DNA from 2 places in the Arthrobacter sp. StoSoilB22 genome. Region 2 is predicted to be linked to the other one. Evidence: predicted binding sites of a transcription regulator. Region 2 holds the regulator's gene; the other holds the start of a gene.
The links. Region 2 encodes LexA, which represses DNA repair genes until DNA is damaged. Its sites were predicted from a motif close to TCGAACANNTGTTCGA; they were not measured.
Positions count from the first base shown of each region.

Region 1: a site for LexA is predicted at 9,498-9,513, ahead of LDN70_RS06710 (LexA family protein). Genes of this name have one in related genera too.

Region 1 covers NZ_AP024652.1:1,381,972-1,396,569, forward strand. The annotation lists gene mfd (transcription-repair coupling factor) at 1-3,443, shown strand, start outside; gene LDN70_RS06670 (metal-dependent hydrolase) at 3,448-4,257, shown strand; gene LDN70_RS06675 (right-handed parallel beta-helix repeat-containing protein) at 4,270-5,217, opposite strand; gene LDN70_RS06680 (hypothetical protein) at 5,416-5,643, opposite strand; gene deoC (deoxyribose-phosphate aldolase) at 5,696-6,388, opposite strand; gene LDN70_RS06690 (FAD-dependent oxidoreductase) at 6,504-7,409, opposite strand; gene LDN70_RS06695 (dihydrofolate reductase family protein) at 7,617-8,222, shown strand; gene LDN70_RS06700 (hypothetical protein) at 8,219-8,815, shown strand; gene LDN70_RS06705 (hypothetical protein) at 8,918-9,349, opposite strand; gene LDN70_RS06710 (LexA family protein) at 9,527-9,958, shown strand; gene LDN70_RS06715 (Y-family DNA polymerase) at 10,249-11,547, shown strand; gene LDN70_RS06720 (uroporphyrinogen-III synthase) at 11,576-12,733, opposite strand; gene cobA (uroporphyrinogen-III C-methyltransferase) at 12,746-13,780, opposite strand; gene nirB (nitrite reductase large subunit NirB) at 13,790-14,598, opposite strand, start outside.
Region 2 covers NZ_AP024652.1:1,650,671-1,665,268, reverse strand. The annotation lists gene LDN70_RS07910 (MFS transporter) at 1-1,239, shown strand, start outside; gene LDN70_RS07905 (TrmH family RNA methyltransferase) at 1,371-2,282, opposite strand; gene rplT (50S ribosomal protein L20, sunset domain variant) at 2,309-2,992, opposite strand; gene rpmI (50S ribosomal protein L35) at 3,112-3,306, opposite strand; gene infC (translation initiation factor IF-3) at 3,424-4,461, opposite strand; gene LDN70_RS07885 (DUF1844 domain-containing protein) at 4,856-5,254, shown strand; gene LDN70_RS07880 (MFS transporter) at 5,329-6,633, opposite strand; gene LDN70_RS07875 (SseB family protein) at 6,685-7,596, opposite strand; gene priA (bifunctional 1-(5-phosphoribosyl)-5-((5-phosphoribosylamino)methylideneamino)imidazole-4-carboxamide isomerase/phosphoribosylanthranilate isomerase PriA) at 7,596-8,339, opposite strand; gene LDN70_RS21290 (CG2302 family histidine operon protein) at 8,390-8,548, opposite strand; gene hisH (imidazole glycerol phosphate synthase subunit HisH) at 8,549-9,292, opposite strand; gene hisB (imidazoleglycerol-phosphate dehydratase HisB) at 9,289-9,915, opposite strand; gene LDN70_RS07855 (histidinol-phosphate transaminase) at 9,963-11,081, opposite strand; gene LDN70_RS07850 (LysM peptidoglycan-binding domain-containing protein) at 11,159-11,518, opposite strand; gene lexA (transcriptional repressor LexA) at 11,866-12,609, shown strand; gene LDN70_RS07840 (ATP-dependent DNA helicase) at 12,674-14,598, opposite strand, start outside.

The DNA of each region.
Region 1 (14,598 bases), 270 kb from region 2:
CCCCCGTGGTCCTGGCAGTCACCGCAACCGGCCGTGAAGCCGAGGACCTCACCGCGGCGCTCGCCTCCTACCTCCCGGCAGAGTCCGTGGCCACCTTCCCCAGCTGGGAAACCCTCCCGCACGAACGGCTTTCGCCACGCTCGGACACCGTTGGCCGCCGCCTCTCGGTCCTGCGCCGCCTGACGCACCCGGAAAGCTCGACGGCGGCCCCCTTGCGTGTGGTGGTAGCCCCGGTTCGCGCCGTGGTCCAGCCGATTGTGGCCGGCCTTGGTGACTTGGTCCCCGTCACCTTGCAGGTGGGGCAGGAACGTTCCTTCACGGAAGTTGTCCGTGCCCTGTCCGATGCCGCGTATGCCCGCGTTGACATGGTGACGCACCGCGGCGAGTTCGCCGTCCGTGGCGGCATCCTTGACGTCTTCCCGCCTACTGAGGACCACCCCATCCGCGTGGAGTTCTTCGGAGATGAAGTGGACCAGATGCGCTGGTTCGCCGTGGCAGACCAGCGCTCGCTGTCAGCACCTGGAATTCACCACCCCACTGAGCTCCACGCGCCCCCGTGCCGGGAGATCCTGATTACCGCGTCCGTGATGTCCCGTGCAGCCAAACTCAAGGCTGACATGCCTGCCGCGGCTGACATGCTGGAGAAGATCGCGGGCGGAATCGCTGTTGAAGGCATGGAATCGTTGGCACCTGTTCTGGTGGATGCCATGGTTCCGTTCGTGGACCAGCTACCGGCCGGCTCGCTGTCGGTGGTCATCGAACCGGAGAAGGTGCGCACCCGCGCGCACGACCTCGCAGCCACCAACGAGGAATTTCTGGAAGCTGCCTGGTCAACAGCGTCCGACGGCGGTGCGGCGCCCCTTGATCTCTCGTCCCAGGCCTCCACTGACTTGCACGCCGCCAGTTTCCGCTCGCTCACCGACACCCGCTCGGCCGCCTTGGAACATGGCGTGTCCTGGTGGTCCATCACATCGCTTGCCTCGGACGAGGACCTGGTCCTGGACATTGATGTGCTCAACATGCGTGCCCGCGAACCTCGTGGCTACCAGGGGGACGTGGCCGAGATGCTGGAGTTTATCGGCTCCCGTGTGCGTGAGCAGTGGCGTGTGGTGGTGGTGACCGATGGTCCCGGGCCCGCCCAGCGTTTGGCGGAGCTGTTCCACGACGCCGAGATTCCCTGTTCCCGCGTTGACTCCCTGGATAAGGAACCCCAGCCGGGCATCATCGAGGTGACAACCGCCGCCGTCGGACGCGGTTTTGTCCTGGACGGCCTCAAACTTGGCCTGTTGACCGAAGCTGATTTGTTGGGCCGTGCCACGGCCAGTTCCACCAAGGACATGCGCCGTATGCCGTCCAAGCGGCGGAATGCCGTGGACCCGTTGCAGCTGCACGCCGGCGACTTCGTGGTGCATGAGCAGCACGGAATTGGCCGGTTCGTGGAACTGATCCAGCGCAAGGTGGCCGGAACGTCGTCCTCGGACGCCGGGCTGCGTGAGTACCTGGTGCTGGAGTACGCGCCGTCCAAGCGCGGCGCGCCGGGTGACCGGCTCTTCGTCCCCACCGATCAGCTGGATCAAGTGACCCGGTACGTTGGCGGAGATGCGCCGGCGTTGAGCAAGATGGGTGGCGCGGACTGGGCCAGCACCAAGTCCAAGGCACGCAAGGCCGTCAAGGAAATCGCCGGTGAGCTGATTCGCTTGTACTCGGCCCGCATGGCCTCCCGGGGTCACGCGTTCGCGGCCGATACTCCTTGGCAACGCGAGCTTGAAGAGGCGTTCCCCTATGTGGAAACGCCGGACCAGTTGACCACCATCAATGAGGTCAAGGCGGACATGGAGCGGGAGATCCCCATGGACCGTCTGGTTTCCGGCGACGTGGGCTACGGCAAGACCGAAATCGCCGTACGGGCAGCCTTCAAAGCCGTCCAGGACGGCAAGCAGGTGGCGGTTCTGGTGCCGACCACCCTGCTGGCGCAGCAGCACTACGAAACGTTTACCGAGCGCTTTTCCGGCTTCCCCCTGAGGGTAAAGCCGCTGTCCCGCTTCCAAAGCAGCAAGGAAGCGAAGGAAACAGCTGAGGGCGTCAAGAGCGGCGCCGTGGATGTGGTGATCGGCACCCACCGGCTTCTGTCCAAGGATTTTCAGTTCAAGGACCTGGGCCTGGTGATTGTTGACGAGGAGCAGCGCTTCGGTGTGGAGCACAAGGAAGCGCTCAAGAAAATGCGCACCAACGTGGATGTACTGGCCATGAGTGCCACGCCGATCCCGCGAACCCTGGAAATGTCGCTGACCGGTATTCGCGAAACATCCACGCTGGCCACCCCGCCGGAGGAACGCCACCCCGTGCTGACCTACGTGGGCCCGTACACCAACAAGCAGACCTCCGCCGCGATCCGCCGTGAACTCATGCGCGAAGGCCAGGTGTTCTTTGTCCACAACCGCGTCTCGTCCATTGAACGCATCGCCGCCCAGATCCGCGAACTGGTGCCCGAAGCCCGTGTGGAAGTAGCCCACGGGCAGATGTCGGAGAGCCGCCTTGAGAAGATCATCGTGGACTTCTGGGAAAAGCGTTTCGACGTCCTGGTCTGCACCACCATCATTGAGACCGGCTTGGATATCTCCAACGCCAACACCTTGATTGTGGACGGTGCTGACAAGTACGGCCTCTCGCAGCTCCACCAGCTCCGCGGCCGTGTTGGCCGTGGCCGGGAACGTGCCTACGCCTACTTCCTGTACCCCTCGGAGAAACCCTTGGGCGAGGTGGCGTTGGAGCGCCTCAAAGCGGTGGCCGCGCACAACGAGCTCGGTGCGGGCATGCAGTTGGCCATGAAGGACTTGGAAATCCGTGGAGCGGGCAACCTGCTGGGTGGCGAACAGTCCGGCCACATCCAGGGCGTGGGCTTCGACCTCTATATTCGCCTGGTGGGTGAGGCTGTTGCCGAGTACCGCGGCGAGGCCGAAGAGAAGGCCGCGGAGATGAAAATCGAGCTGCCTGTCAACGCCCACCTGCCGCACGACTACGTACCCGGCGAAAGGTTGCGCCTGGAGGCGTACCGGAAGCTGGCTTCCGCCATCACGTACGAGGCCATCGAGGAAGTCCTGGCGGAGCTTGTGGACCGCTACGGCGAGCCGCCGCTGCCTGCCCAAAACCTCATTGCCGTGGCGCGCTTCCGGGTAGGTGCCCGCGAAGCCGGCCTGTCCGACGTCGCACTTCAAGGCAACTTCATCCGCTTCTCGCCGGCGCAACTGCCCGAGTCCAAAACCATGCGCCTCAACCGCATGTATCCGGGCTCGCAGGTGAAGCCTGCCTTGGACGCGGTGCTGATTCCCAAGCCCAAGACCGCGAGGATCGGCGGACGGGACCTCCAGGACGCCGAGATCCTTCAGTGGGCCAACAACGTCATTGAAGCGATTTTCGCTGATGTACCCGTGAAGGCTGGCTAACTGCATGATGGGAGGACACCACGCCGCGTCGGGAGCCGCGGCGTGGATTGCCATTGCCTCGACCGGACCTTACGCACTGGGCTGGTACCCGCTGGATTCCACCGGAATTTTGATCGGTGCCATGGCGACGGCGGGAACTGCTTTGGTGGTGGACTGGGACCACCGCCACAGCACCATCGCCAATTCGCTGCCGCCGCTGTCCAATGTGATTGCGGTGGGGATCGAGAAGGCCAGCGGCGGGCACCGGCAGGGGACGCACTCGCTACTGGGTGCCTCCGCGTTCGTGGTACTCGCGGCCATGGCGGCCCAGTTCCAGATGGTGACCCCTGTAGGCAAGCTTTCCATCGGCGCGGGGTTGCTCTGCATGTTCATGATCAACCTGGCAGCCAAAGCCCTGAACCTGTTCCCGAAGTCAGGCTGGATCACCAACTGGCTCTTCGCTGTGGTGATGGCCGGCCTGGTGACCTGGTTCGCGCCGGATCAATGGGGCTGGCTGCCGCTGTCCATGCTCACCGGGGTGGTGGTGCACATCGTGGGGGACATGATCACCGTTGGCGGGGTGCCACTCCTATGGCCCATTGTCATCAAACCACCGAAGTTCCTGCGCAAATCCGTGATCCGGGGTATCTGGCGGCCGAATGGGGCCTTCTCCATCCCCTTGCTGGGACGGGCTGGTTCCCGACGTGAGTGGTTGGTCCTGATACCAGTCAGTGGCTACGCCATGGTGGGCATGGGCGTGGCCGCGTGGACTCTGGCTCAACAGCATTGGCCCGGCGTGCTGGCGGCTCTGGGCGGGGTAGTGCAATTGCCGTGACAGGCCGCTAAGTCAGCAGCGTGTCCCATTGTTGGCCAGAACGTTCCCGGGCGCATCCTCAAGCATGATGGAGCCGGCGTGGCAGGTGACGTTATCTGTCACCACGATGTTCTCCAAATCGCCGTGGAAGTTGAGCCACGGGCCTTGAAGGTTGAAGAACTCGTTGTTCTTTACCGCAACGTCGCGGACCGCAGCGGCGCCGTCGTCGTAGTATCCGGTTTTGATTCCGTCCGGAGAACCCCAGAATCGGTTGCCGTCCACGGTGATGTTGTAGATCTCATGCGTCCCAACGGCCAATTGCAGGCCGGAGCCGTGCGATCCGCCGCGGACGTCGTTGTTTCGATACGTCACATCATGAACGGGTGCGCCGAGGGCCTGGGCCACGAGGCCGTCGTCGCCATCCGCCCCCTGCCGCTGGTCAACGGTGTTGCCCTCAACCAGGCCATGATGGGAATCGGTGATGTGAATGCCGTCCAGCTGATCGTAGCGGCCGCTGCTGGTCACCAGAGTGTTGTTGTTCCGGACGCAGAAATCGCTGCTGGCCACCACCGCGATTGAATAGGTGTAGGGATTGCGGGTGGTGACGCCCTCCACCACGGCGTTGGTGGAGTGACGGACATCCACCAGGTACTCGTGCAGGCGTCCCGGGAGGTTGCCCTCCAACTCGTCACCATTTTGGTCTGCGGTGAGTTGGGCGATGGTTACGTTCTGTGCGCCGTTGGTGGTGATCAGGGGGTGCCCACCGAATGGTCCCTCGAATTCCAGAAATTCCGGGCCCGCTTTCAGGACGGTTGCCGGTCCTGCTCCACGGAGGGTTACGTTGCTCTTGAGAATGAGGGGGCGCTCCAGGGTGAAGACACCTTCGGGGAGTTGGACGATCGCTCCGCCGCTCTTGGACGCTGTGTCTATGGCCTGCTGCATGGACTTGGACGTGTCCTGCGGGTCCAGGTAGCCGTCCACCCTCCATTCTTGGACGCTGCCGGCCTTGCTTCCGTTGGTATGGCAGGGCCCGGGTTCTGCTCCCCGGGGTGCATCTGACTGACCCGGCGGTATGGGCCCACCGCAGCCTGTGAGAAGCAGTGTGGCAGCCAGGGAAAGGGCCAGCAAAAAGGAATGGCCCAGGCAGGAGCCTGGGCCATTCAACGTCATGAGCAGCGCTTAGCTTTCGCCTGCGGAGTCAGAGCGGCCAAAAACGGTCTGCGGGATCCAGAAAGCCAAGGCAAACAGGCCGAGGCACACGGCCATCGGCCACGGGTTATCCAGCGTCAGGAAGGACAGGGAGTAGATGGCGCCCAGGAAGAGCGCGATCATGACCACGAACAGCACAATGCTCTGGACGAGACTATTCTCTTTTTCAATGGGGGCGCTTGTGGCGTTCTTGGACATTCATTCCTCCTCGGCCCCGCAGGGCTCAAAATCTTTGACGGCAGCGGAAGCCTTAGTAGGCAGATGAACCCTGTTCACCTTTGACAATGGCAATTCCGGAACTCGCTCCGATACGTGTTGCACCAGCAGCAATCATAGCCTGTGCATCAGCCAGGGACCGCACGCCACCGGAGGCTTTGACGCCCAGGTCCGGTCCCACAGTCTTGCGCATCAGTGCAACGTCTTCAACGGTTGCGCCGCCGCCATTGAAACCGGTGGAAGTCTTAACGAAGTCCGCCCCCGCTTCCACAGCCGCTTCGCAGGCGATCACCTTCTGCTCATCGCTCAGCATGGATGTTTCAATGATGACCTTCAAGATGGCCTGGCCGGCGTGGACTACCTCGGACACAGCCCGGATGTCCTCCACCAGCGCGCCCTTGTCGTTGGCGCGGGCGGAGGCCATGTTGATCACCATATCGATTTCATCCGCGCCGTCCAGCACGGCACCCCGGGCCTCAAAAGCCTTCACGTCACTCGGCGTGGCGCCCAGCGGGAAACCGATCACCGAGCACGTGAGCACACCGGAACCCTTGAGGGCCTTGGTGACGGTTTTGACCCACACCGGGTTGACGCAGACTGACTTGAACTTGTAGTCGACGGCCTCCGCGCACACCTTGAGGACGTCAGCCTCGCTGGCCTCAGGCTTCAACAGTGTGTGGTCAATGTAGGAGGCGATATTTGCAGGGGCGACGGCTTCGTTGCTCATGGAATCCTTCCGTGCAGGGCGTGGCCGGCCCGGTGGCCGCAGGGTTGTCACTGCCCGTCAAAGGACCATCTTGCCACATGCGCCGGGGGCCTCTCCGGCCCCCGCCAGCAGCACCTCATGCGGCCAGCAGTGCCTGCTGATCCTCTTTCCCTGCACCGAGCAGCAAGCCCGAGGCGCACAACATTGCAGAGGAATCGGCGGAGAGAAGCAGGCCCAAGCGGAGCCCGTCGCAGGACGCGGCATCGCCGATCGCCCAAATGCCCGGGACGGAGGTGGTGAGGTCGCGCCCCACTGAAATGCCGCCGTCGGAGGCTATTGTGAGTCCGGCGCTTTCGGCGAGGTCGTTGCGGGCAGTGCGTTCCTCGGCCAGGACCACCAAGTCGCCCTTCATGCTGCTGCCATCTTCGAAGAGGATGCCGGTTGCCGGCAGTGTGGAACCTTGAGGACGGGCGTCTGGTCCGGTGCCGGTCTCAGTGCCCGGGAAAGGCACGACGGCGGTGGGGCGGAGGGTTGTGCGGACGGGGCGGACTCCGCGGGCCCGCAACACGGCCTCAGCCTGGCCCGCTGCAGGACCGTTACCCACCAGGATTCCCAGCGGGCGGCGGCCCACCAACCGGGTGACGTCTTTGACCGCTTCGCCGATGGAAACGGCGTCATCGATGGTGGAGTAGCTCAGGCCTGATTCGGCGCCTGCCACCGGCGGAAGGGCCGGGGCCGAGCCGGTGGCGATGACCAACTGGTCGTAGGAGAACTCCATGCCGTCCACGGTGGTGACGATCCTTGCATCGGCGTCAATGAAGCTGGCCGCCTGGCCGAAGCGGACCGAGACCTGGGGGAGTTCGGCGAGTTCCAACAGGGCCTCAGGGCACTCGTCGCGGTTGCTGAGTACCGTGATGGTTCCCCGGAAGGCGCGCTGCCGGGAGTCGGACCCGCCGGCGAGTCGCCGCACCAAGGCCTGGGCCGCTGGGCCTGCGCCTGCAATGACGATGTGGTGGGAAGGTGCGGACGGGATGGCGGACATGTTTGGCCCTTTCGCTCATGTGACCTGCTGTTGTTCATCAGCGTAGGGGGCCGGTTTTTCGCGGGTGTTTCGCCGCTGTTGCCATCTAGGGCCTATCCGTAGCGTGGTGTTTACCGGCCGGTAATAACGTGCGTCACATGTGGGTCCCGCCGGGCCGGCTTCAATGCCCGTCTGGAGCGGTGATAGTGCAGATGTCATGATGGACGCATGAGCCACGTCACGTGCGATCTGACTGTTTCCCTGGACGGATATGTTGCCGGTCCCAACCAGCGGCTGGAGGAACCGTTGGGCGACGGCGCAGAGCTCCTGCACAGATGGATGTTCGAGGAGCCGGAGGCGAACGCACCCGAGATTGAGGCGATCCTGGCGGCAGGGGCCTTCATCATGGGACGCAACATGTTCGCAGGACCCGGACCGGCGGCGTGGGACAAGGAATGGCGGGGTTGGTGGGGCGATGAACCTCCGTATCACGCCCCCGTATTCGTTCTGACCCACCACCGTCGCGAGCCGCTGGAGATGGAGGGCGGCACAACTTTTTACTTTGTGACCGACGGCATTGAATCGGCGTTGGCGCAGGCCCGGGAAGCGGCTGCGGACAAAGATGTAGCGATTGCCGGGGGAGCGCAGACAGCCCGCCAGTACCTTTCAGCCGGGCTCATGGACGAGTTGCGGCTGCACATTTCCCCCATGATTCTTGGTGGCGGGGAGCGATTGCTCGACGACGTGGGGAACCTGACGCTTGAGCAGACCGGGGTGCGCGGGACCGGGTTGGTCACGCACGTACGGTATCGACCCAACATAATAGGGTCATGACCCGTTCCCTCCGAGCTGTGGCCAGGGCTGCCATGGTGGCCGTGATCGTTTCTTTCATGACGGCATGCAACGCGCCGGCGCCACTGCCCGAACAGGACCCCCGATCCATTCCGCACGACGCGGACACCGGGCAGACCATTGCTGAAGCCCGCGAGGCCATCGACGCTATTCCCGGGATTTCCGTTACCGACTTTGCGGGCGGAGGCCCACCTAATGTGAAGGGCAACACCGGTTACGCGGTGGCGTTCGACATTGAGCCCGGGTACACCGTCACCTACGGCGACTTGCTCATCGACTGCATCGTCCGCAACGTGTGGGCTGTGGGCGAGGGCTATATGCCCAACACGCAGATCCAGATCTCTGCGAGCACCGCCGACGGCGAGCCATTCTTCGACCTCACAGCCGCAGCCGTGGGCTCGGCCTGGCTCAGCCCGCAAACTTCCACGCCCTCGGAGCACAACACCGTGATTATCCCGCTCAGTGCTGAGGACCCGGAGGGGGCACGGAACCTCTCCCTGTTCAAGAAAGACGGTTCCTGGCCGGGCGTCATACCGAAGCCTTTCTCCTATGACGTCACCGTCAAGAGTGGCTGATCCCACGCGACAGCCGCTCCGCGCGTTAGCGGCCCCCACGGCCGTGGTTTGCCTGAGTACAGGGCGTCGAGGACGCTAAGGTCGGCGCCGCTGACACTTGCCTTACCGCTGGCGCGTGACCTTGCGTGGCTGGCGGAACTCCTCGGGCACGTTGACAACGCCCTTCGGAACAGCAACCGTTATTCCCTTTTTGGTGACACTGGTGACCTTATGACCCAGCTGCTTGGCGTACTCAACCACGGGTCGCGAGGCAGCCCTGTTCCGGGCGATGGCGATGAGCACGATCGTGAGGAACGCGAGGGTCAGCAGTCCGGGCACCACGATGGCGATCGCCGGGCTGATGAGACCGTTCAGAAGCAGGGCCGGACCGAGGAACCACAGCGCGACAGAGGACACCATAAACCCGAGAACCAACTTCTCGGAGTGTGCGTGTACGGCCTGGGCGTGGGCCAGCTCATCCGGGTAGCGTTCCTTGACCATGCGTGTGATGTCGGCGCTAAGCGCGCCACCGAGTTGCCTGGTCCGGTCGGTCATTGCTCTCCTATGTGTTCGTGCCAGAAGTTGTTCGCTTGATCTTCCCTCAAAATACTCGTCATTCGTCTCACCGCGAGAAACCATCGCCCTGAGGTGCCGAGCGAAGCGGAATGGACAGGATGTCTGGGGTCCGCTGTACACTGAATTATCGAACATATATTCGAATAAAGGTGTGTTGTGGGCGTGATAGTCGGCCCCCGCGTGGTAGATGCGGGCTTTTCCCTGATGTCAGTACTGTTGGCACCTATTCCTGTGGCGGCGGGATATCCCTCGCCTGCGCAGGACTATTTTGATGGTCGGATTGATCTCAATGAGCATCTGATCAAGGATGTCACCAGCACGTTCGTGGTGAGGGTGACGGGTCAGTCCATGGAGGGTGCCGGGATCAGTGACGGGGATGAGTTGATCGTTAACCGGGCACTGGAGCCCAAGGATGGGTCCGTCGTCGTTGCTGTCCTTGATGGTGAGTTGACCATCAAAAGGCTGCGCGTCACGCCGTCGGGAGTGGTGCTGCAGGCGGACAATCCCAAGTATCCGGACATTCGAGTGCCCGCGATGTCGGAACTGACCATTTGGGGCGTAGCCACAACGTGCCTGCATCACATTTGATTGAATCCAGCCGGTAGGGCTTCGCACCCTCTGGGTCGCCGACGCCCTCCTGGGCATCCTCTTCCCCACGCTGGCGGCCCTCGGGGAAGGCTTGGCCACGCGGGCCATCTACCTGGATTTCCGTACCACCGGCATCCCGTCTGCCCGGACTTTTCCACAATCCGGTGGGCGGGATGTTTTCTTGTCGGGGCCCGAAGGTACAGTAGAAGTATTCGAATATATGTTCGAATACGCGGCGTGTCCTGCACTGAAACGGCGGCTCGCGTGCTAATGCCGATTTAGGGATGGAAATGTCCAAGCCAGCGCTCATGCACCGCATGCAGGAGATTGCCCATGTGGATATCAACTGCTTCTACGCCTCGGCGGAGCGTGCCTTCAACCCAGCGTTGGAAGGCAAACCGTTGATTGTCCTGTCCAACAACGACGGCTGCGCTGTGACCAGATCGCCGGAGGCCAAGAAACTGGGAATCGGGCTGGGGGAGCCATGGTTCAAGCTCGCGCCACGGGCCGAGGAATGGGGATTGATAGCCCTGTCGAGCAACTACGAACTGTATGGAGACATCAGCTCGCGCGTCATGGAGCTCCTGGCCCGGTACTCAGCATGGCAGGAGGTGTACTCCATTGATGAGGCGTTCCTGGGAGTGAAGGGGCAACCGGATGACCTGCTGGAATTGGGGCGAACCATCAAGGTTGCCTGCCAACGGCATGTGGGGGTTCCCGTTTGCGTAGGGATCGCGCGCACTAAGACTCTCGCCAAGCTGGCCAATAAGTGGGCCAAGCATAATCCGGCCTTCAACGGTGTGTGCCGTTGGGACTCCATTCCCGAGGCCCAACGCGAGGCACTCATGGCGCGGCTCTCCGTGATAGAGATCTGGGGCGTCGCCACCCGGCTCACAAGACGCCTGAACGCGATGGGAATCTTCTCCATCCTGGACCTGGTCAGGGCCGACCCTGTGGCGTTGCGGGACAAATTCTCCATTGTCATGATGCGCACTGTCCTGGAACTGCAAGGCACGCCCTGCATCCCTATGGAGGAAGAACGAATCGGGCGGGACCAACTGATTTTTTCCCGGTCTTTCTCCACGCCGATCACCACGGCCGCGGAGTTACGTCAGGTGCTCAGCGTCTACGGTCAGATGGCCAGTGCCAGGCTGGCCAAGCACGATCTTCAGGCCAAACTGCTGACTGCCTTTGCTGCAACATCGGTCTACAACCCCAACGACAAATCGTTCCCCACCGTCAACATCAAACTACCCATGCCAACCTCGGACCCCGTTCTGCTGACCAAGGCCGCACACGCTCTGGTTCCCAGGATCCAGGAAGGCGTCAGGTACGCCAAAGCCGGGATCATGGTCACTGACCTTCGCCCCAGCGGCAACCAGAAACCATTGGAAATCTTCGAGAACCCGCATGAAGAGCAGGGCATTGGCCCCTTGCTGGAGCAAGTCAGCAAGCGGTATGGCCGGGGCTCCATTGGTTTGGGCCATGCGGGCATCAAGGGCGGCCCGGACTGGTCCATGAAACGGGACATGCTCAGCCCCCGCTACACCACCAACTGGGACGAACTTCCCCTGGTGAAGGCGGCCTAGCGTGGCAGGGAAAACCGTGGCAGGAGGACTAAGCCCGCAGCCGGTAACCCCGCTTCACCACGGTTTCCACCAGCTTGCCGTCCGGAAGGGAGGACCGCAGCCGGCTCACCGTCATATCCAGGGCGTGCACAGAGCCGCGCAAGTCCAACAAGTCAGAGAGAGCCTCCCGGGACAGTACAGCTCCACCCGCACCCAGCAGCGCTCGCAACAGCAGCAGGGGTGCCGGTGCAAGGTCCACCACCTCGCCGTTAATCCGCAAGCAGCGTCCGCGCAATTCGATGGTGGCGCTTTTTGTTTCCAAACGCCGTACGTGGTTCAACGAGAGATGTTCGGTCACCAGCCTGATCAGCGCACCCATGCGGTACCGGTCGGGAATCAGCGGCGTCAGCCCGGCGTCAACCAGCGGTTGTGCGGTGACCGGCCCAACGGCCGCAACAGTTACCGGACCCTTCAGGGCTTCGATGAGCTGGCGGTAGAGGCCCATTTCGTGGGCGGTGCTCCACATCGCATCCACGGCGGGGGCGCTGGTGAACGTCAGGACGTCGAGGTTGCCACCCACCACGGCTTCGATCAGCCGCGGCAGCTTGTCTTCGCCGTCGGGCTTAACCCAGCGGTACGGGGTCACGGTCAGGACCGTGGCGCCGGACATGCGGAGCCGTTCCAACTGGCGGACGTCGGTGTACCCGTGCAGCTGCACAGCGACGGTCTTGTTGCGAACGCCTTCGGCCAGCAGCATGTCCACCAGGGTCGCGGTGGTTTCGTCACTGCTGATTCCGACGTCGGCAAGACCGGCCGCCCGCACGGCGCCGCGGGCTTTGGGGCCACGGACGAACATGCGGCATGCGGACAGCGTTTCCAGGAGTTGCTCGCCGATGCCGAAAGAATCTGCGGCTTCACACCAGCGGCGCATCCCGTATGCCGTGGTGGCGATGCAGATGTCCGGTTTAGCCGCGATGATGGTGCGGGTGTCCTCAATGAGGACCATATCCTCCTGAACCGGGGCGATCTTCAAAGCCGGGGCGTGCAACACGCTCGCACCGCGACGCTCCAGGGCCTCAATGAGGTCCCGGGAGCGGCGGTGCGAGGTGACGCCAATGCGGAATCCGTCCAGCGGCGCTTCTACGGCTTCGGAAGCTTCCGGCGCGGCCGTAGCGTCCTGGACTTCGATGGCATGTGCAAGAGTCATGGGTTCTTACCTTCAGGCTTCAAGGAGCGAAGCCGCGAGTCGGCTCAGTTCAGCGGATGCTTCGGCATGGTTCCGGTTGGCTTCAGCAACGCGGACCACCTCGCCGATGACCAGTACGGCCGGGTTGCTGCAGCCGGTGGCCGCCGTTTCGATGGTACCGAGGTCCGCGATGGTGGTGCGCTGTCCCGGGCGGTAGCCACGTTCCACCACCGCCATGGGCATGTCCGGCCTCATCCCTGCCCGGCGAAGACCAGCGGCCAGCTGCGGCAGGGTACCGATGCCCATGAGGACCACGATCGTCCCGCCAAGGCCGGCAAGATGGGTGTGTTCCTTCTCGGTCAGGGGGGCATGGCCGGAGACCACGGTGAACATGTGGCTCACTTCGCGGTGTGTCACTGGAATGCCGGCTGCGGCGGGCACGGAGATCGCGCTGGTGACGCCGGAGATGACCCGGACGGGAACACCGGCTGCAACACAGGCCGCCACTTCCTCGCCACCACGGCCAAAAACGTACGGGTCCCCGCCCTTGAGCCGGACAACGTTCTTGCCCAGCAGGGCAGCGTCCACCATGAGCTTTTCAATGTCCCGCTGAGTTACTTTATGGAGCCCGGGCTGCTTTCCCACGTCCACGAGTTCTGCAGAGGTCAGATCGACCAGCTCCTGGTAGGGAGCGAGCCGGTCATAAAAGACGACGTCGGCATCGCGCAGTGCGTCCACGGCACCCACGGTGAGCAGGTCCAAGGCCCCAGGGCCCCCTCCCACCAGGGTCACATGGCCTTCGGCTCCGGGAGCAGGCTCAAACGCAACGGGAACCCCGGCGTCGCGGCAGCGTTCCACCAGCGGCAGCCAGCCGGCCCCGCCGTCGTCCACTACGGCCACCAGGAAAGGGCGCTCGGGCAGCTGGCCGTCACCTGGCATGCCTTCGGGGGAGCTGAGCCGGTACACGTTGGCGCCGGCCTTTTGGTAGCGGCGGACTGCTTGACGGGCAGATTGTTCATTTCCCGTAACCAGGACGTCGCGGCCGGTGAGATCAATGGTGAGCTGCATGGTGAACCCCTAGTTTTCTACGCCGACGGTTTCGCTGCGGACCGGGATGGTGGAAGCGATGAGTACGCCGCCCTTTTCCTCGTTGGTGGCCGGACGGATCTGGCCGCGCTCCGGTACGAAGGAAATGGACTCGTCCTTCTGGTTGGGGGCGTTGACGAAAGAACGGAAACGGCGGAGGCGCTCCGGGTCCTTCAGGGTCTCGGCCCACTCGTCCTCATAGGTGTCGATGTGCTTGGCCATCGCCGCCTCAAGCTCTTCAGCGATGCCCAGGGAGTCGTTGACCACTACTTCTTCGACGTGCTTGATGCCGCCGTCCAGTTCTTCCTGCCAGCGTGCGGTGCGCTGGAGTCGGTCTGCGGTGCGGATGTAGTACATGAGGTAGCGGTCGATGTACTTCAGCAGGGTTTCGTCGTCCAGGTCCTTGGCCAACAGCTGGGCGTGGGCCGGGGTGGCTCCACCGTTACCGCCTACATACAGGTTCCACCCATCGGCGGTGGCAATGACACCAACATCCTTGCCACGGGCTTCTGCACATTCACGGGCGCAACCGGAGACGCCCATCTTCAGCTTGTGCGGGCTGCGGAGGCCACGGTAACGCAGCTCCAGCGCGATGGCCATGGCCACCGAATCCTGCACACCAAACCGGCACCAGGTGGAACCAACACAGGACTTAACCGTGCGAAGACTCTTGCCGTAGGCCTGACCGGATTCGAAACCGGCATCCACCAGTTCCTTCCAAATGTCCGGGAGCTGCTCGAGGCGGGCACCGAACATGTCGATTCGCTGGCCGCCGGTGATCTTGGTGTAGAGGTTGTACT
Region 2 (14,598 bases):
ACCACCGTGTCCCCGTCCGCCACCGCCAAAACAGCAAGGAACCACCTTGGCCTGGCAATCCTGGCCCTGGCCATGGGCGGATTCGCCATCGGAACCACCGAGTTCGCCATGATGGGCCTGTTGAAGGAGATCGAGGAAGGGCTGGGCATCAGCACCCCCGAGGCCGGCAACCTCATCTCGGCTTACGCCCTGGGTGTGGTCATTGGCGCTCCCGTCTTTGCAGCGTTCGGGGCAAAGCTCCCCCGAAAGCACCTTGCCCTGGGGCTCATGCTGTTCCTGTCCGTGGCGAACCTGACGTCTTTCATCGCACCCGACTACGGCTTCATGCTGCTCTCGCGCTTTGCTTCGGGCCTTCCCCACGGAGCCTTCTTCGGAGTGGCAGCCGTCATCGCTGCCGGCCTCGTCGCCCCTACCAAGAGGGGATGGGCAATCTCCATGGTGATGGCAGGACTCACGGTCTCCAACGTCATCGGCGTCCCTGTGGCCACGTGGGTGGGTCAGACCTTCGGCTGGCGGCTGCTCTTTGTCATTGTCGGCGCAATCGGACTCTTGACCGTTGCCATGGTGTGTAAGTTCGTCCCCTTCGAAGCAGCCCACCCGGAGGCGAGCATCCGGCGCGAGCTCGGAGCACTCAAGCGGCTTCAGGTTTGGCTGGCATTGCTGATCGGCGTCATTGGATTTGGCGGCTTCTTTGCCGTGTACACATACATCGCACACACCATGACATCCGTGGCTGAAATACCCGAAAACCTGATCCCCGCCGTCGTGGCCCTCTACGGACTAGGCATGGTGGTGGGCAATATCGTTGGCGGACGCCTTGCCGACAAGTCCGTGATGGGCACCATTTACTGGGTCATGCCGGGAATCGCCGTAGCGCTGGTGGTTTATGCCATCGCTGCGCACTGGGCTTGGGCCGCTTTCATCATGGCGTTCGTAGTGGGCGGCATCGGCTCCATGCTGACCCCTGCCCTGCAGACCCGACTCCTGGACGCTGCACCTGGCGCGGCATCGTTGGCATCCTCTCTGAATCACTCAGCCCTTAACATCGCCAATGCTCTCGGCGCGTTCCTTGGCGGAACTGTTATTGCCTGGGGTTGGGGCTACGTTGCTCCGGCGTTGGTGGGCGCTGTGCTGGCCATCCTCGGCCTTGGAGTAGCTTTGCTCAGCGGCCTGCTGGAGCGCAGAAAGCCCCTGTTCACGTCCCCGCCTACAGACGCCGCGGAACCGACGCGCCCCTGATCAGGAGCCACGGATCCGACGCGCCGCCCAACACCTAGCGACGAGACAAAGCGCAGGAACAAAAAGATGGGCTCCGCCGTAGCGGAGCCCATCTTTTGCGTTAAATCTACGTGGTCAAAGCCTAGAGCTGTTTACACATTCCCCGCCCTGGCGCTCTGCTGGGAACGCGCACTGGCATAAAGGCACACGGTGGCGGCCGTGCCCAAGTTCAAGCTTTCAGCTGCCCCGTAAACGGGTACGGCCACCCGGTGATCAGCCAGTGCCAGCTCGGCATCCGACAACCCCTGTGCCTCGTTACCGAAAAGCCATGCCGTAGGAGACTCGAGGGCATAGTCCGAAGCTACGGAATCATTCCCGAGTCTCCGCGCCGCATTCTCGTCCTGCAGCTGGTCCAGGTTGATGGATCCATAGCCATCAGCGGCCAGAATGCCGATCCCGCGCTCCCGGCACTGCGCTACGAGCTGGTCAACATCGGCGCCGAGTACAACCGGCAGGTGGAAGAGGGAACCCGCAGTAGAGCGGACAGCTTTGGGGTTGTAGATGTCCACGCTCGAGCCGGTGAGGACAACAGCATCGGCGCCGGCAGCATCGGCCGCGCGCAGCACAGTTCCGGCGTTGCCGGGGTCGCGCACCTGGCACATCACCGCGATCAGGCGGGGACCGGCGTCGAGTACCGACTCAAGGCTGACATCCACGAAGCTGCACACGGCAACAATGCCCTGGGGGTTTACAGTGTCAGCCATGGCCGCAAGGACTTCGTCACTGGCAAGCCGGAGCAGGGTTCCCTGTGCGAGGTCGGCAAGCTCAGGAAGGCGCTCCAAGCACGCTTCACTGGCAAAAACTTCATGCACGACGGCGGGACCTCCGGCCGCGGTGCGCTCACGGTGCAAGGTCAACGCCTCACGCACCGCTTGCGGTCCTTCTGCAAGGAAACGACCGCGCTTTAAACGGGCCGGGCGCCCGGCAAGCTTGGCGACGTCCCTCACCCGATCAGCTCGGGGGTTGGTCATCGGAAAGTCTTGCGGGCGCCCGGTTTCGTTCATATAAAGAACTTTAGTGGCAGTTGCGACTAGTTCTTGATCTGCTGGCGGGCTTCTCCGCCTGCAGGCTCAAAGCCGGCAGCCTTTGCAGCCTCAACCGTGGAGAACCAGTATTCAGCAGCGGTGGTGTTGTACCAGGTGGAACCCGGAACGTGGTACTTCTTGGACTCAGCGTTGCCCTTGATGGCGTAGCCTTCCGGAGCCTCGTCGCCATCAGCAGCAACTGCGCCGTCGATGGCCGGCTTCTCGGAAACGACAGCCTTGACAGCGGTTGCAGTGGCAGCAGCCGGAGCAACCTTGGCAGCCTTGGGAGCAGCAGCCTTGGGAGCAGCAGCAGCGGCCGGAGCGGACGTGTCAGCCGGAAGTGCTGCCTTGGCGATGTTCACCAGAGCGGCGAAAGCGTTGGCGTCGGAGACAGCCAGCTCGGCCAGCATGCGGCGGTCAACCTCGACCTCAGCGGCCTTGAGGCCCTGGATCAGACGGTTGTAGGTGAGGCCGTTGGCGCGGGATGCAGCGTTGATGCGCTGGATCCAGAGGCGACGGAAATCGCCCTTCTTCTTGCGGCGGTCACCGTAGCTGTACACAAACGAGTGCAGCAGCTGCTCTTTGGCCTTACGGTAAAGGCGCGAACGCTGACCGCGGTAACCCTTTGCGCGTTCGAGGACAACCCTGCGCTTCTTGTGGGCGTTTACCGCCCGCTTCACACGTGCCACGTGCGTACTCCTTCAGAAATCTTTATCCCAAGCTGCTACTGCCGGAAACCCGGCCGGCCTGAGAAGGCTTTTGGTGTAGTCGGTCCCTGCCGGATGGCAGTAACCAAAGAACTTGGAACTTAGACGCCGAGCATCTTCTTGATGACCTTGGCGTCGCCCTTGAAGACGAGCTTGTCGCCGGCGAGGCGACGGGTCAGCCTGGAGGACTTGTGCTCCAGGTAGTGACGGCGGTTGGCCTGCTGACGCTTCAGCTTGCCGGTACCGGTCAGCTTGAAGCGCTTCTTAGCACCGCTGTGGGTCTTCATCTTCGGCATGGGAACCGATCTCCTTACGTATCCACGGACAAGTCCGCGATTCTATCGTGCAGCCGGCCTACGAGGGTCGGCGTGCTGGTTGCTTGCCGATGGAGGCAGAGCCTCCACGGCGTTGAACTAGTTGGTCTTGCGTGATGCTGGCTTGGGCGCAGCCTTGGGAGCTGCGGGCCGAGCTGCCGGCTTGGGAGCTGCCGGCTTGGCGACGGGCTTCGGAGCCGAAGGAACTGCGGGCTTCGGGGCGGCTGCCGGAACCACTGGCTTCGGAGCTGCTTCAGCTGGTGCAGCCTTGGCGGCGGGGGCTGCCTTCGCAGGTGCCGGTGCTGCCTTGGCGGGAGCTGCTTTGGCCGGTGCCGGCGCTGCCTTTACTGCAGGCGCCTCCACTACGGGTGCTTCTTCAACATCCGGAGCAGGTGCTTCTTCAGCAACCGGGGCCTCTTCAGCAACCGCTGCTTCCTCAGCAGCGGGAGCTTCTTCAGTAACCGATGCCTGGGCCTCGGGGGCTTCGGCCGCTTCCTGCGTGGTCTCCTCTTCGGTGACCTTGAAACCCTCGGGCAGAAGGTCAGCGAGGCTCTGAGTCATCGGAGCCTGCTCGCCCTTGGTGTCAACACGTCCGGACGCCTTGGCTTCATTCTGCGCCTTGGCTTCAGCACGCTGCGTAGCGCGGCGCGCTTCAGCCTTGGCTTCAGCCTTGTTCTTCAGGGGGCCGATCACCATGACCATGTTGCGTCCGTCAATGCGCGGGCTGGACTCGATGATGCCAACCTCAGCAACATCTTCAGCGAAGCGCTGCAGCAGGCGGATACCCATCTCGGGGCGCTGCTGCTCACGGCCGCGGAACTGAATCATGGCCTTCACTTTGTCGCCGGCACCGAGGAACCGAAGTGCGTGTCCGCGCTTGGTTTCGTAGTCGTGCTTGTCGATCTTCAGGCGGAAGCGGATTTCCTTCAGAACCGTGTTGGTCTGGTTCTTGCGGGCCTCGCGGGCCTTCACTGCGGCTTCGTACTTGTACTTACCGAAGTCCATCAACTTGCAAACAGGAGGCTTAGCCTGCGGGGCAACTTCAACGAGATCGAGATCGGACTCGGCAGCAAGACGCAGGGCGTCCTCGATGCGGACAATTCCTACCTGTTCGCCGGCAGGACCGACCAACCGCACCTCGGGGACGCGGATACGCTCATTGATTCTTGGCTCGCTAATGTTAAAGCTCCTGTGGTTGTGGTGATGTCACCGGCAAATAGAGAAGGCCCCCAATTGCTGGTGCAATCGAAGGCCTCGAAGATCGGTAGCACTTCCTCCAGGGAAGCACACGCATCCGGAGGCAGTGCCTCCAAAAGCGTCCGACCAGGTACCCGGCAACCTCTTGTCCCGAAAAGGGATCCTGTCCCCGAAGGGAGCGGCTGACGCGGGTGGGAGAGAACTCCGCTTGCAAACTGAAAACCAATTCTACAGAAACAACCCGCCAAGCGCACATTGCGTGAGGCGGGAGCATGTATTGCGCATGTTGCCTGTGAATAACGACTTCCAGTCGGTCTGTGACAAGCTTACCAGTATGAGCACTGAAGACAGCAATTCCCGTAACTCCTATAGCGAAGACGCCGCCCCCGCCGTTGATGCCGGGGTGTCCCAGCAGATCCGCGACATCGCTGAAGTTCCGGCCGTGGAAGTTATTACTACCGGCGCCGTCCACCTCATGAGTGCGGCGGCCGTCAAGGTTGGCCTGGCAGATGACCCCAATGCCGAGGACCTCAAGGACTTGGACGAGGCCCGCAAGCTGATCACCGCCCTCGCCGGCCTGGTGTCGGCAGCCGCCCCGGAGATCGGTTCACAGCACGCAGGTCCGTTGCGCGATGGCCTGCGCTCACTGCAACTGGCCTTCCGCGAAGCGTCACTCATTCCCGACGCACCGGGCAAGGGCCCGGGCGAAAAGTTCACCGGACCGGTGAACTAGCACCAACTACGGCAAGAAACTACGACGGCGGGTCGACCAGGTGGTCGACCCGCCGTCGTCGTCAGGTGAGCTTTTCAGACCCGTGCTGCCCGGCGACGCAAGGACGTCAGGACGAGTCCCGCCGCACACAGGACGACGCCGGCGATTCCCACGGCCGCGAACCCGCCGGACGGTCCAACGGTGTCGATGAAGACTCCGGCCAGAGGTGCGCCGAGCGCGACTCCTGCGGTCAGCGCGGAGCCGTACCAGCCCATGGCTTCACCCCGGCGCTCTTCCTCAACGAGGTCAGCCACCTTCTCGGAAGAGGCAGACAAGACCGGGGCGCACAACAAGCCAGGCAGGAGCGAGAGGAACGCCAGAGTCCAGGTGTCCTGGGCAAATCCCATCGGAATAGTAAATGCGGCCATGCCCAACAGCAGGAGCATGGGCGAGATGGACCGCTTCATGGACCCGTAAATGAGGCCACCAACCACCGACGCGGCGCACCAGAAGAAGAACACAATACCGATTTCATTCTGGTGCCCGCCGCGTTCCAACAGACCCACGATGCTGACATCGGAACCGCTCAACACCATGCCCGATCCCGCAGCAACAGTGAAGAGTGCACCAACAGAGACGGTGAACCACGTAAAGTTCCTGGCCACACGATTTCTAAGGCCTGCAGTTCGGGATGTCGACGACGCCATTTCCGACGCCGCCTCCTGGACGTGGGCAGGCGCTGACGCCACCATCGCTGCCTCGGCAGCAACCAGGTCAGCTGCAGCCCGGTCCGCGGACTCCTGCGGAGTACAGACCGCTTCGCTGCGGGTGGGCGGGTTGAACCACATCAGGAACAGCCCGGCCACGGACACGGAGACGCCCACGGCCGTGAGCCCAATAGCCGAAAAACCGCTGGTGGCGACGATTGCCCCCACAGCCGGCCCGATCATGAAGACCAGCTCGGTGGCGATGGAGTCGAGGGCGAACGCCGAACGCCGCTGCTCGCCGTCGACCATGACGCCCAGAGACTGCCGGACGACACTGAAGATCGGCAGCGTGAAAAGGCCGCCGACGAACACCAGCGGCAGCAACCACTCGTAGGAAACATGCGGGACGATCGACCAGATGACAGTCTCCGAGACGACTGAAGGGATCAGCGCCTTGCGGAGGCCCACCATGTCTACGCGGCGGCCGCGCCAAGGAGCGCCCAGCGCAATGCCAATGGTCATCACAGCAGCTGCTGCACCGGCGGCGGCATAACCCTGGCCAAGTGTGAGCACGATGTGCAGCGTGAGCAGCACGCCAGCAGCCGAGTGCGGAATGCGGGCAATCATGCCCACTATCAGCAAACGCCGGACAGGTCGGATGGACAGCATCTCTTTATAGAGAGCGAAGTTCACTGGCTAAATCCTCTTGTTCCCCAGGGCAGCCCCGGGGAACCGGTACTGCCGTTAATACTGCGTGGGCTCCTGTGCTGCACGCTGCAGTTTTACTTCCATGGAATCAACGCTTTCGGCAAAGGAATCCATTTGCGCCCACGCCTCGTTCAATTGGGCAACGAGAGTTTGCACTGCTACGGCGTCGAGTCCATCCTCAAGGAAAAGAACAACGCGTAGTTCCGGCCCCGCACCGCCTCCTGAGACCTGGCGGCCATCGGCCGTCAGCGACGCAACACCGCCGCCGGGTTGCGTCTCAAGGCGACGGACCGTTTGAAAGGCCGAGACCGTTGAAGCGAGAGCTGACTCCAGTTGATCATCAAGGTATGACGGCGTCCAGTCCTTCTGCTGGGCAAGGGCCCACACGGCCGGGCGCCGCACAACAAAGGCAAAGTCGGAACCGGGATCCAGCACCAACAGCTGCGCGCCCTCGGATACCGCCGAAAGCGCCGCACGCGCGGCGTAAACGGCAACCGGCCGGGCCTCCGAGTGCCATGCCTCGAGAGCGGCTGCGGAGGTAAAGACCGGCATGGCCGTGCGGCCATCAGGAGCCTTCAGTGTGACCAAAGCCATATCCGCTTGCTTGTCAGCGTGCAGGCCGTCAACGCCTTCTGCTTCTTCAGCCAACTGAGCAACTACCGGAACGAAAACCCGTGCCGTCGCCAAGGAGGCCACAACGTCTGCCTCGCTGCCGGTTCCGTTGATCAGAGCCGCGACGGCGGCTACGTACCCGGGGTCCGCTGAGCCGTCGTCGTCCTCGAAATTGTGGATCTTGGCGTCGTCACCGCTGAGGCTCCTACCGGCCCAGGGCTGGCCTGCAGAGTCCGTAGCTCCCCCGGCGCCGGCCAACGCAGCCGCGATGTGGCCGGGTAGCTCGCGCCTGGCCTGACCTTGATCCCCGTGCTGGTGACCTGCGTTATGAGGCATCAGCGGCGGCCGGCAACGTCCAGTGCTTCGGGCAGAGTAAAGGCACCGGCGTAGAGAGCCTTGCCAACAATCGCACCTTCAACACCCAGCGGGACCAGTTCGCGCAGGACACGGAGGTCTTCCAGGCTGGAGATACCGCCGGAGGCGACCACAGGCTTACCGGTCTTCTCAACCATCTGGCGCAGAAGTTCCACGTTCGGCCCCTGAAGGGTTCCATCCTTGGTGACGTCGGTGACTACATAACGCGCACAGCCGGCATCCTCGAGGCGGGCAAGAACCTCCCAGAGGTCGCCGCCCTCCTTGGTCCAACCGCGTCCGGCAAGCGTTGTGCCGCGGACATCAAGGCCGACGGCGATCTTGTCACCAAAGCGGTCGATCGCACGGCGGGTCCACTCGGGGTTCTCCAACGCCGCGGTTCCAAGGTTCACGCGGGCGACACCCAGTTCCAGTGCACGCTCAAGAGACTCGTCATCCCGCAGTCCGCCGGAGAGCTCCACCTTGACGGCGAGCTGCGACACCACCTCGCTGATGAGCGCGGCGTTGTCTCCACGTCCGAAAGCTGCATCGAGGTCCACCATGTGCACCCATTCGGCACCGGCGTTCTGCCAGTTCAGTGCTGCTTCCAGCGGGGTCCCGTAGCTGGTTTCCGAGCCTGCTTCTCCTTGGAGGAGGCGGACCGCTTGGCCGTCAACAATGTCAACGGCCGGCAGGAGTTCCAGAACGGACTGGGCGGAGGAGGTCATGTGTGTCCTTGAAGTTCGAAAAGGGTGATGCGGCTAGTTGAACGACTGGTTCAGTTTCCCAGCGTCAGGAGATAGGCGGCCAGGAGGGACATCCCTGCCAGCACGTAGAAAGAAATAGAAACCCAACGCGGCTTTTTCTGCTGATGGAAGGAGATCCCCCCACCTACCAGCAGGCCGGCGAGGCCCATAAGTAATACCGACCACCACATCTAAGCGGCACCGCTTCCGGATTCTTTCGAAGCGGGCTTACGGAGGCTATCCACCCAGTTTCGCAGGAGCCGGGCCCCGGCATCCCCTGACTTCTCCGGGTGGAACTGCGTGGCGCAGAGCGGGCCGTTTTCCACTGCGGCAATGAAGCGTGCACCGTGCTCGGACCACGTCACCATGGGAGGAGCCATACGGGGCTGAACGACGTCGAAGTTCCACTCCTGGACTCCGTAAGAGTGCACAAAATAGAAGCGTTCCTGTTCAACACCTTCGAACAGCTTTGAGCCTTCGGGGACGTCCACGGTGTTCCAACCCATGTGCGGCACCACTGGAGCGGGAAGGAGCTCAACCTTGCCTGGCCACTCAGCCATGCCTTCGGACTCGGTGCCGTGCTCAACTCCGGCTTCGAAGAGAACCTGCAAACCCACGCAGATGGCCAGCACAGGACGGCCACCGGCAACCCGACGCCCTATCATGCGGATGGCATCAACGGACTTGAGTTCCTTCATCACGGTCTCGTAGGCACCAACTCCGGGCACCACCAGACCATCAGCGTTGAGCACGTCCTCAGGCTTGGAGCTCAACACCACGTGCGCGCCCGCACGTTCGAGGGCGCGGACGGCAGAGCGAACGTTGCCCGATCCATAGTCCAACACGGTGACGGTTGGCTTGCCTTCAGGCGACTCCGGCTTTACGGACGCTATGGCGTCGGCCACGGCTCCATTGTTCAGAATCTGGCCGCTCATAGTGCGCCCTTAGTGGAGGGAATGCCCTCCACACGGGGATCGGACTCAACAGCTGCACGCAACGCGCGGGCAAAGGCTTTGAACTGGGCCTCAACGATGTGGTGGGGGTCGCGGCCGGCCAGGACGTTCATGTGGAGGCAGATTCCGGCGTGAAGCGTAATTGCTTCAAAAACGTGACGGGTCAACGATCCCGTGAAGTGTCCGCCGATCAGGTGGTATTCCTGTCCGACCGGCTCGCCACCGTGCACCAGGTAGGGTCGTCCGGAAACATCAACGACGGCGTGCGCCAAGGCTTCGTCCAAAGGAACCGTGGCTTCACCAAAGCGACGAATACCGGCTTTATTGCCCAGCGCCGTTCGGAGGACCTCGCCGAAGGTAATGGCGACGTCTTCCACCGTGTGGTGGGCGTCAATGTGGGTGTCGCCAGTAGCTTTGACGGTCATGTCAATCAGGGAATGCTTGCACAGAGCCGTCAGCATGTGGTCGTAGAACGGAACCGAAGTGCTGATATCCGAGACGCCTGAACCATCCAGGTTAATCTCCACCAGGACCGAAGACTCACTGGTGGTGCGCTCCATGCGCGCGGTGCGGGCAGCGGTCGGCGCGGCGCCGGTTTCGCTCATTGGGACATCCTTATACACGGAGGGGTGGGTTAGGTCTAGGAACAAGTTTAGGCGTGGTGCGGCGCGGTGCCGTCCAGCAGGGCTTCCAAGGCCTCCAGGAACGCAGTAGTTTCCGGCTCGGTTCCAGCGGTGACACGCAAATGCCCCGGGATACCGACGTCGCGAATCAACACGCCGGCGTCCAGCAGGCCCTGCCAGATAGTGTGTGGATCCTCCAGTCCCCCAAAGAAGACGTAGTTGGAGTCCGAAGCAGCAGGCTGGAGGCCCATGCGGAGCAGTTCAGTCACAATCCTGTCGCGCTGGACCTTGATGTCCTCGACGTCGGCCATGAGGGCTTCGCGGTGATTCAGCGCAGCGAGGGCCGTTGCCTGCGTCACGGCAGAGAGGTGGTATGGGAGACGGACCAGCCTGATGGCGTCCGTGACTTCCGGGGCTGACGCCATGTATCCGAGCCTGGCGCCCGCCAAAGCGAATGCTTTGCTCATGGTGCGCGAGACGATCAGACGCTCGCGTCCGGGCAACAGGGTCAGGGCGCTCGGCGTGTTGTCGTGTGCGAACTCGTGGTAGGCCTCATCCACGATCACCATGGCCTGGCTGGCTTCGCCGGCCTCGTAAACAGCCTCCACGACGTCCAATCCCAAGCCCGTACCTGTGGGGTTGTTGGGCGAGCACAGGAAAACGATGTTGGCGCCCGTTTCCCGGACCTGAGCAGCGGCCGATTCGGCGTCCAGCCCGTAGTCGTCCGCGCGGACTCCGCGGACATACTCGGTGTCAGTGCCACTCGCGAGCAGGGGGTACATGGAGTACGTGGGAGGAAAGCCCAATGCCTTGCGGCCGGGTCCACCAAAGGCTTGGAGGATCTGCTGCAGGACCTCGTTGGATCCGTTGGCCGCCCAGATGTTGTCCGGGGAAAGCCCGTGGCCAAGGTACTCGGCCAAGGCTTCACGAAGTTCGGTGAACTCCCGGTCCGGATAGCGGTTCAGCCCGGTGGCCGCAGCGGCCACGGCCTCAGTGATGGCGGCTTGGACATCTGCGGGGACGCCATGAGTGTTTTCGTTGACGTTGAGCAGGATCGGGACATCGAGCTGCGGTGCGCCATAGGGGCTCAATCCACGCAGGTTGGTCCGAAGGGGAAGTCGGTCAAGTCGCTCAAGCTGGTCACTCACCAACCCAGTTTAAGGGGCGGCCGGGACTGCCGACTAACTGTGACGCCCGACCCTTGATTTCTGCGGGTGCCGAGGGATCAGTTTGCAGGGACGAACAGCTGCTGGCCGGGCAGGATGCGGCCGCCCCGGAGGTCGTTGAGCTGGATGATCTCGGCGATGACGTCGCGGGGGTCACGCTCGGGAGCGGCAGCGCCGGCGATGCCCCAGAGGGACTGACCTGGCTGGACTGTAACAGTGACGGCAACAGGCGGACGCAGTTGGGACTGCGAGTCGGCTGCCTTGGCCGGGGAGTTGATAAATCCGGCAAGACTCAGCAACGCTGCAACCAACAGCATGGCCGGGATGCCGAAGAAGACGATCCGTCCCCTTCGGGTCAGGCGCAGGCGAGCGGGTGCCTGGGTAGTACGGAAATCAGCGAACGTAGTGACTGCGGACATGAGCTGAGCCCTTCTGAGCTATTGCCACGCTCCGGGATGCCCGGTGCCTGGCTGCCAATTCTTTGTGTTCCCCTGGGCCTGCCCCGGATGTTCGAACGCTTTGTTCGAACATCCAGCTTCAGCATCAGGTTTATAGAACACATATTCGAACCTTGCTATGACATTTTTAGCACTTATCAACGAACGGTGTCGAGACTCGCTAGAACAAATGTTTGATAAACGCCTGTGCCTGCCCTACGTTTGAGTGAAGAAGCAGCACTGTTTCAGTGGAACAGGAGGGTCTGACATTTTTGCAGACCTGACACCCCTGGCCCTCATCAGGGCGGAATGGAAAGGCATTGGCGAACATGGCAGCGAAAGCCACAGGCGGAGGGGCACCCCTGCGGAGCCAACAGCCTCAAAAGAGTCCCAAAAGCCTGACCGTCCGGCAGAAAAAGATCCTGGAGACCATCCAGAGGTCAGTCAATGACAACGGCTACCCTCCCAGCATGCGCGAAATCGGCGACACCGTGGGTCTGGCCAGTTTGTCCAGCGTCACGCACCAGTTGTCCCAATTGGAGAAGCTCGGCTACCTCCGCCGGGACCCCAAGCGTCCCCGCGCCATGGAAGTGCTGATGCCCCTAACCCTTGATGGCGGGCCCATCCCCGGTGTGGACGCTCCGACCACCCTTCGCAGCGCCGGTGGCCTGGCCGTCACCGAGCTAGCCAGCGCCAGTGATACCGCCATGGTCCCCTTGGTGGGGCGCATCGCGGCAGGTGGACCGATCCTGGCTGACCAGACGGTGGAAGACGTGCTTGCACTCCCACGGCAACTCGTGGGGCATGGCGAACTGTTCATGCTGAAGGTGGCCGGCGATTCCATGATCGATGCTGCTATCTGTGACGGCGACTGGGTGGTGGTCCGGCGACAGAATGATGCCATCAACGGCGACATCGTTGCCGCCCTGCTGGATGATGAAGCAACCGTGAAGACTTTCCGGCAGCGGGACGGTCACACGTGGCTGCTCCCCCAAAACACCCAGTACGAGCCCATCCTCGGAGATCAGGCCACCATCATGGGCAAGGTCGTCTCGGTACTGCGCTCTCTTTAAGCGCTCACGCCCTTTAAACGCAGCTTCCCGTGGACACCAGCAGGTGTTCACGGGAAGCTGTGCATTACGGGGCTTTAGCCGAGCCCAGACGTTCCAGAACGCCTCGAACCACCGACCGGTCCGTGGTGGCCCAGAACGGCGGCAGGGCGGCACGTAGAAAGCCCCCGTAGCGCTCGGTCGAAAGCCTGGAGTCGAGTACCGCGACCACCCCTTTGTCTCCCGTCGAGCGGATCAGTCGGCCAGCGCCCTGCGCCAGCCGAATGGCAGCGTGCGTGGCTGACACGGCCATGAAACCGTTCCCGCCCGATTGGGCAACCGCCCGGGAACGGGCAGTCATCAGGGGATCGTCAGGACGTGGGAAGGGAATGCGGTCAATAACCACCAGTCGGCATGAGCCACCCGGAACGTCTACCCCCTGCCACAGGGACATGGTTCCGAAGAGGCACGTATCTGGCTCGTCCGCGAATTGCTTCACCAGGGCCGCCATGGTGGATTCTCCCTGACAGAGAATGTCCACATCCAGCCGGAGCCGCATGGCATCGGCGGCTTCTTCGGCAGCACGCCGCGAGGAGAACAGGCAAAGCGCTCCGCCCCCGGACGCCCGGATGAGGTCTTCCAATTCGTCCAGCGCCTCCGGCGAAGTACCGCGGCCCGGTTTGGGCAGGTGCTTTGCCACGTATAGAACACCCTGTTTGGGATAGTCGAAGGGCGATCCCACATCAATGCCCGTCCAGCTCGGCGCGCCGTCTCCAATCAGGCCAAGACCACCCGCGGCGGGCTCGAAGGCCGAGCCGATGGCCAGGGTCGCAGAGGTCAGCACCACAGTATGGCCGGCAAAGAGCCCCTCTCGAAGCCGCCCCGCCACACTGAGCGGGGCAATATTAATCAATGCAGGAGCTGTCTCGTCCGGCGGAGAATATCCCTGCTGGGGGTCGAACGTGCTGTTCCGCGAGAACCAGACCACTTCGCGGTTCTCCTTCGCGGCGAGCATCCGCTCGCACAGTTCCAGGATGAGCATGAGCCGTGAGCGCGCAAGCTGCCGTCCGCCGTCGACCGCGTTTGAAGAATCCGTCTTCGAGTCCGAGAGCGCGGCGCGCGTGGCGTCCCGCAATTGGTCAAGGCAATCCAGCTGTTCGTCGTTGAGGCCGTTGGGCAACAGACCGTTGGGCACGCCAGCTATGGCCATATCCAAGCTGTCCGCAGCTGCGTTGAGGGCGTCCACGGTGATGGCCGTATGCTTGCGGGCACTTGATGCCGCCGCGTGGACCATGGCCACGGATAACTGTCCTGAAACGGCTCCGGTTACCCGGTCCTGAAGCTCGTGCGCCTCATCAACCACCACGACGTCGTACTCGGGCAAGACAGCCAGGCCTTCAAAGGCGCTGACGGCCAACATGGCATGGTTGGTGACTACGACGTCGGCCTCACCAGCCCTTGAACGGGCCAGCTCACTGAAGCACTCTTCTGCCACGGGGCACTTCTGGGCACCCAGGCACTCCATGGACGTGACGGAAACCTGCCGCCAAGCCCTGTCGGTGACGCCGGGCATGAGTTCGTCGCGGTCTCCGGTAGTGGTCTTCTCCGCCCATTCCCTGAGGCGGACCACTTCCTTGCCCAGCTGCGATTGGGGTCCACCCGTGGAGGCAGCAAAGTGAGGGACGCTGGTGTCCTCCCCCAGGGAGAACAGCTGCCCTTCGGAGGGCTCCTCGCTGGGGAACCCGCCTTCAAGCTTCTGCAGGCACACATAATTGGCCCTGCCCTTGACCAACGCCACGTTGACGGGGCGCTCAAGGGCAGGGTTGATGGTCTCCAGCAGCCGGGGAAGATCACGGCCGACAATCTGGGTCTGGAGTGCCAGGGTGGCGGTGGACACCAGCGTCGGTTTGTTGCTGTCCATGGAGTGAGCGATCAACGGAATAAGGTAAGCCAAAGACTTGCCCGTTCCCGTTCCCGCTTGAACCAGCAAATGCTCCCCGGTTTCAATAGCCC